Regions from separate parts of the Streptomyces sp. FXJ1.172 genome, predicted to be linked through region 1. Evidence: riboswitches for the same ligand, from Rfam matches in the RefSeq annotation. Region 1 holds a riboswitch; the other holds the start of a gene.
What was found. A riboswitch is a leader RNA that binds a small molecule or an ion and turns the genes downstream of it on or off. The one in region 1 is predicted to bind cyclic di-AMP.
Positions count from the first base shown of each region.

Region 2: linked by a shared signal. The riboswitch ahead of A6P39_RS18070 (C40 family peptidase) and the one ahead of A6P39_RS22675 (M23 family metallopeptidase) in region 1 are both predicted to bind cyclic di-AMP.

Region 1 is NZ_CP119133.2:5,072,732-5,076,282, reverse strand. Features, by position in the region: gene A6P39_RS22680 (aldo/keto reductase) at 1-800, opposite strand, end outside; gene A6P39_RS22675 (M23 family metallopeptidase) at 880-1,908, opposite strand; cyclic di-AMP (ydaO/yuaA leader) riboswitch at 1,918-2,083, opposite strand; tRNA gene A6P39_RS22670 (tRNA-Met) at 2,448-2,521, shown strand; gene A6P39_RS22665 (dihydrofolate reductase family protein) at 2,582-3,551, opposite strand, start outside.
Region 2 is NZ_CP119133.2:4,085,702-4,089,252, reverse strand. Features, by position in the region: gene A6P39_RS18075 (hypothetical protein) at 1-77, shown strand, start outside; gene A6P39_RS18070 (C40 family peptidase) at 100-1,278, opposite strand; cyclic di-AMP (ydaO/yuaA leader) riboswitch at 1,286-1,442, opposite strand; gene pcrA (DNA helicase PcrA) at 1,668-3,551, shown strand, end outside.

The DNA.
Region 1 (3,551 bases):
GCGACCGTGGCGACGGGAGCCCCGTGGGCGGCGGCGATCTCGTCCAGGGCCGCGAGGACCTTCTGGCCGCGCTCGGACTCGGCGTGCTTCTGAGCCCCTTCGGCGCGGGCGCTGTCGACCTTCGTGCCGGGGCGGTACTTGCCGGTCAGGAAGCCCGAGGCGAGGGAGAAGTACGGCACCGCGGACAGGTTCTCCTTGGCGGCCAGGTCCTGCAGCGCGCCCTCGTAGGTGTCGCGGGAGACGAGGTTGTAGTGCGGCTGGAGGGCGACGTAGCGGGCGAGGCCCTCGCGGTCGGAGAAGTCCAGGGAGGCCTTGAGGCGCTCGGGGCTGATGTTGGAGGCCGCGATGTGCCGGACCTTGCCCGCCTTCACCAGCTCGTCCAGCGCGCCGATGATCTCCTCGACCGGGACCTCGGGCTTGTCGAAGTGGGTGTAGTAGAGGTCGATGTGGTCAGTGTCCAGGCGGCGCAAGGAGGCGTCTGCGGCGGCCTTGATGTTGGCGGCGGACAGGCCCTGGAACTGCGGGTGCTGGCTGACCTTGGTGGCGATCACGACCTCGGAGCGGTTGCCGCGGGCCTTGACCCACTTGCCGATGATCGTCTCGGACTCGCCGCCCTGGTTGCCCTCGATCCAGGCGGAGTAGGAGTCGGCGGTGTCGATGAAGTTGCCGCCCGCCGCCGCGTAGGCGTCGAGGACGGCGAAGGAGGTCTCCTCGTCGGCGGTCCAGCCGAAGACGTTGCCCCCGAGGGACAGGGGGAAGACCTCGAGGTCGGAAGTGCCGAGTGTGCGCAAGGACGTCATGCCTTGTGTCAACGCCGGCGGTGGATGATCTCATCCCGCCGCCGGCGTTCGTTTCACACGGTTCACCCGGATGCCACGCTCAGGGGTTGAGGCCCTTGCTGCGCAGCCACGGCGCGGGGTCGATGGCGGTGGCCTGGCCGTTCGGGTGCACCTCGAGGTGCAGGTGCGGGCCGGTGACGTTGCCGGTGGCGCCGACCCGGCCGATCACGTCGCCGGTGGAGACCTTCTGGCCGACCGAGACGTTGATCGAGGACTGGTGGCAGAACCACAGCTCGGTGCCGTCGTCCAGGGTGAGGACGGTGCGGTAGCCGTAGGCGCCGGCCCAGCCGGCCTGGGTGACCGTGCCGCCGTGGACGGCCTTGATCAGGGTGCCGGTGGGGGCGGCGAAGTCGAGGCCGGTGTGGTAACCGGAGGACCACATGGCGCCGGGCTGGCCGAAGGTGCCGGTGATCGTGTACGAGACGACGGGCAGCGTGTACTGCTTGGCCAGCTCGGCCAGGCGCTGGTCCTCCTCGGCCTTCTTCGCGTCGGCCTGCGCCTTGTCCTTGGCGGCAGCGGCCTGGGCTGCGGCGTCCTTCTCCGCCTTGGCGGCCGCGTCGGCGGTCTGCTTCTCGGAGGCGGCGATCGCGGCGGCGGTGGCCTTGCTGTCGGCCTTGCTCTGCTGCTGCTCGGCCTGGGCCATGATCCGGTTGCGCAGGGCCTCGCCGGCTCCGCCGCTCTTGCCGCTGTCGGTGCTCACGCCGACGTTGCTGAGCCCGGTGCCGGTGGACTTGGGCGCCTTGGCGGAGCCGCCGTCGAAGAGGTGGCCGACGGAGTCCAGGTCGGGCAGGGATATGGAGACCGGCGGCTTGCCGGTGTGGGCGCTGGCCATGCCGCCCGCGCCGACCGCGGCCATGACACCGACGCCGAGGACGGTGGAGCTGCGGGCGAAGCCGCCGCGCTGCTTGGCGACGCGGTGCCGGCCGCGGACCTGGGCGGTGGAGTCCTCGGTGGGGTTCCACTCCTCCCAGGGACCCTCCTCGGCGCGGTAGGAGCCGTAACCGAAGGTCTCGGGCTCACTCTGCTGGGGAGCGAAGGGGGCTTCTGGGGCAGGCCGGTTGGACGCCACTCGGGCGCACTCCTTTCCTTCCTTCGCCTACCGGGTTAGCTGACGGGTTCGGAGCAGGAAGGTCTCCTACGCGCGTATACCGGGCGTGACTCAGTGAGTTCACGTCGGTGTCCGCGTGATTCACCCCAAGGTGGTGGTTCCCCGGTTCCCTCGCGGGATTCGGCGCGTGCGCACGGAGCCGCCTCTTGTGACGGCTGGGACGACCGCGCTGCGTTATCGAACGTTAATAGACCTGACAGTCACTTTCCAAGCTGTTCGGCTTGATCATTAACGCTTTTCGGCCAGGACTTACCAGCCAGGACCACGGCAAACCGGGCGAGTTGGCCATCGTTCAGGAGCATTGGCGTTTTTGATGGCGTCTCAGATGTTATGCGGAGGGCGGTCGTCCGATCACCCTGAGTGAAGGGGATCGCCGCCGCGGGCGCGGGCGGGCGGATGAAGCGAAGGAAGCGAAGGAAGCGAATGACCCCGTTCGGCGGGGCCCGGAGAAACCGGTGTGCGAGCACTCCCGCGGATGACGTATGCTTGAGACACAACGACGCGGGGTGGAGCAGCTCGGTAGCTCGCTGGGCTCATAACCCAGAGGTCGCAGGTTCAAATCCTGTCCCCGCTACTGAAGGCTCAGGGCCCGGAATCCACTGGATTCCGGGCCCTGAGTGTTATGAGGGGGCTCTCACCCCACCAGATGCCTGTTGGGCTCCTTCGCCTGCGACTCGTACTCCGGCAGGACGACCACCTCGGCACCCGCCTTCACCAGCACGCCGCTCCCGTCGGCCGCATCCACGAACGTGTCCGGCTCGCGCCAGGCCGTGACCACCCGCCGCACCCCCGCCCGGAGGATCAGCTCGGAGCACGGCGCGGGCCGCGAGGCCCGGCGGGCGCAGGGCTCGAGGCTGCTGTACACCGTGGCCCCGGCCAGCCTGGGGTCGGCCGGATCGAGCTTGGCCAGCGCGGCCTCCTCCGCGTGGACCACGGGATCGCCGCCCTCGCGCGAGTGGCCGCGCGCCAGCTCCGTGCCATCGGCGGCGACCACCACCGCGCCGACGCTGAACGCCGTCCCGGAAGGCGGGCACAGCGCGGCCAGCTCGCAGGCGGTGCGCAGCCAGTGGCGGTCGGCGGCGGTGGGGGCGGGACCGGCACCGGGGGCGGTGGGTTCGTAGCGCATGAGGACGACGTCCTCGATCCGGCGGGTTTCGACGAGCCGGAGCCGGCCGCCCTGGTACGCGCCGGGGCCGAACAGGCGGGGGGCGGCCGGGTCGCCGACGAAGAGCGGGGCGAGGACCAGCTGGAGTTCGTCGGCGAGGCCCTGCTGGAGCAGCTGGGTGTGGACCGTGCCGCCACCCTCGACCATCAGGCGCCGCACACCGCGCGCGACGCGGAGGTGCTCGAGGAGTGCCCGCCAGTCGAGGACAGGGCCGAGCGGTACGACATCGGCGGTGTCGCCGAGGAGGCGGGCGGCGCGCTCGGCGCCCCGGTCGGTCGTGTAGACGAGCTTGTCACCGCCGGTGTGCCAGAACTGCGCGGCCGGGTCGAGGTCGCCGGAGGCAGTGACGGTCACCTTCAGCGGGTATTCCGGCCTGCCCTCCTTGACCCGGGCCGCACGGCGCTCGGCGGAGTTGACCAGCAGCCGCGGGTTGTCGGCG
Region 2 (3,551 bases), 990 kb from region 1:
AGGTCGACAAGGCCGCCTTCGGCGTGGTCGGCCTGCTGACCATGACGAACATCTTCGTCGCCGTCCTGTGGACCTGACGGGCAGCGCCTGACGGACGCCTCAGCCCGGGCGGACCACGCTGTGGATGATCGATTCGCCGCCGTAGTACACCGATTCCTCGCGGACGTACGCGCCCGGCTTGGGAGCGTGGATCATCATGCCGTTGCCGATGTAGAGGCCGACGTGGCTGATGTCGTCGTAGAAGAAGATCAGGTCGCCCGGCCGCGCGTTCGCCAGGGAGACCGTGGTGCCCGCGTTGACCTGGTCGTACGTGGTGCGCGGGAGCGTGACGCCGGCGGCCTTCCAGGCGGCCTGGGTCAGGCCCGAGCAGTCGTAGGAGCCCGGCCCGGTGGCGCCCCACACGTACGGCTTGCCGATCTGGGCGCGGGCGAAGTCGAGGGCCTTGGCGGCCTTCGCGTCGTACGAGCTGGAGGACCCCGAGGACCCCGAGGACCCCGAAGCCGTGGAGCCGGCCGAGCCGGACGATGACGAACTGCTCGAGCCGGACGAGCTGTTCTGCTGCTGAGCGGCCGCCTGCTGCTTCGCCAGCTCGGCCGCCTTGCGGGCCGCCTCCTGCTGCTTCTCCCGCTCGATGGCGGCCAGCCGCGCCTTCTCCTGGGCGGTCAGCTGCGACAGCAGCTCGCGCGCGGAGGCGAGCTTCTGCTGGACGGTGGCCTTGGAGGTCTGCAGGTCGTGCTGCGAGTCGGTCAGCGTCCGCAGGCTCTGCGCGGCCTCTCGCCGCTCCTTCAGGGTGGCGGCCTGCTCGCCGATGTAGGCGTCGACCGCGCTCTTCTCGCGTGAGGTCAGCCGGTTCATCAGCTGGGTCTGGTCGAAGTAGTCCTGCGGGTTGTCCGCCAGCAGGAAGGTGGCCGTGCCGGGAGCGGCGGCGCCGGTGCGGTACTGGGCCGCGGCGAAGGAGCCCAGCTCCTCGCGGGCCTTGTTCAGGCGGCCGGTGCGGCGGGCGACCTCGTCCCGGAGGGCGTCGACGCGCCGTTGCTGCTTGCCTGTCTGGTCCTTGGCCGCGTCGTACTTCTCGGTGGCCGACTCCGCCTGCCGGTAGAGGTCGTCGACCTTCTTCTCCACCTCCTCCAGGCTGGGCCGGGCATGGTCCGTGCCGGGGGCGGCCTCGGCGGTCTGGGACAGCATGGCTATGGAGGTGAGGGCGGCGGTGGCGAGGACGGGGGTGCGAAGACCCACTCCGTTGTTCCCGCCAGGGCGCGGCTTGCGGTGCGACGCCAAGGGAGGCGACTCCTTCCAATGGGCCGCCTACCGGGTTAGCTGTCGGGTTCGGGCGCGGTTCGGAAGGGTTGCCCTACGGCGTCGTCCCGGACGGGAGTCGGCCGATTCACCCCGGGATCGGTGGGTCCCCGGCTCCAGGCACCCCGAGGGGGCGCGCCGGACTCGGCGGGGGCCGCGCACGCGGCCCGACGGCAACCTAGCCAACTGGTGTGACCAGTGTGAAGGTTGGTGCGTGATATGTCCGATACATTTTCGTGATCCGAGACAGGTTTCACGTTCCTGTCATTGGACGATTCCGCTGCGTAAGGGGCGTTCGGCGCTCGGCCCATGGGGTCTTCTTCCCGGGACGGCGACCGGTTGTCGGTGGGGCGCCCTAGACTCGGAGAGCGATGAGCAGCCTCTTTGACGACAGCTTCCTGGCGGACCTCCAGCCCTCGCGCGGGCACGAGGAGGAGCCCCCGCCGCCGCCCGAGGACGATCACGCTCCGGAGCCGCTTCCGGACGATCTGTTCGGCGGGAAGTTCGACGCGCCACCGGACCGGGACGCCTACTACCGCGACGGCGCCCCGCGCCCCGCGCTCGACGCGGCGGCACTGCTGGAGGGGCTGAACGGCAACCAGCGCGCCGCGGTCGTGCACGCCGGCTCCCCGCTGCTCATCGTCGCCGGCGCCGGCTCCGGCAAGACCCGTGTGCTCACCCACCGCATCGCCCACCTCCTCGCCGAGCGGAATGTGCACCCGGGCCAGATCCTCGCGATCACCTTCACCAACAAGGCCGCGGGCGAGATGAAGGAGCGCGTCGAGCACCTCGTCGGCCCGCGCGCGAACGCGATGTGGGTGATGACCTTCCACAGCGCGTGCGTGCGCATCCTGCGCCGGGAGAGCAAAAGGCTCGGCTTCACGTCGTCGTTCTCGATCTACGACGCCGCCGACAGCAAGCGCCTGATGGCCCTGGTCTGCCGCGATCTGGACCTCGACCCCAAGCGCTTCCCGCCGAAGTCGTTCAGCGCGAAGATCAGCAACCTGAAGAACGAGCTGATCGACGAGGAGGACTTCGCCGCCCGGGCGAGCGACGGTTTCGAGAAGACCCTCGCCCAGGCCTACGCGCTCTACCAGTCGCGGCTGCGCGAGGCCAACGCGCTCGACTTCGACGACCTGATCATGACGACGGTCAATCTGCTGCGCGCCTTCCCGGACGTCGCCGAGCACTACCGCCGCCGCTTCCGGCACGTCCTCGTCGACGAGTACCAGGACACCAACCACGCCCAGTACGCGCTGGTCCGCGAGCTGGTCGGCACCGGCGAGCGCGTCGGCGAGAACACCGCCACCCCGCCCGGCGAGAACACCGCCACCCCGCCCGGCGAGTACGACATCCCGCCCGCCGAGCTGTGCGTCGTCGGTGACGCGGACCAGTCGATCTACGCCTTCCGGGGTGCGACGATCCGCAACATCCTCCAGTTCGAGGAGGACTACCCGAACGCCACGACGATCCTGCTGGAGCAGAACTACCGCTCCACGCAGACGATTCTGAGCGCCGCCAACGCGGTCATCGAGCGCAACGAGTCCCGCCGCCCGAAGAACCTGTGGACCAACGCCGGCCAGGGCGCGCGGATCACCGGCTACGTCGCCGACACCGAGCATGACGAGGCGCAGTTCGTCGCCGACGAGATAGACCGCCTGGTCGACGCGGGCGACGCCAAGGCGGGCGACGTCGCCGTCTTCTACCGCACCAACGCCCAGTCCCGTGTCTTCGAAGAGGTCTTCATCCGCGTCGGCCTGCCGTACAAGGTCGTCGGCGGTGTCCGCTTCTACGAGCGCAAGGAGGTCCGGGACGTCCTCGCCTACCTGCGCGTCCTCGCCAACCCCGAGGACTCGGTGCCGCTGCGCCGCATCCTCAACGTCCCCAAGCGGGGCATCGGCGAGCGCGCGGAGGCGATGATCGACGCGCTCTCCCAGCGCGAGAAGATCAGCTTCCCGCAGGCCCTCAAGCGCGTGGACGAGGCGTACGGCATGGCCGCGCGTTCCACCAACGCGGTCAAGCGGTTCAACACGCTGATGGAGGACCTGCGCACGATCGTGGAGTCCGGGGCCGGACCGGCCACGGTCCTGGAGGCGGTGCTCGAACGCACCGGCTACCTGGCCGAGCTGCAGGCCTCCACCGACCCGCAGGACGAGACCCGTATCGAAAACCTCCAGGAACTCGCGGCCGTGGCCCTGGAGTTCGAGCAGGAGCGCGCGGAGGGCGAGCAGAGCACGCTCGCGGACTTCCTGGAG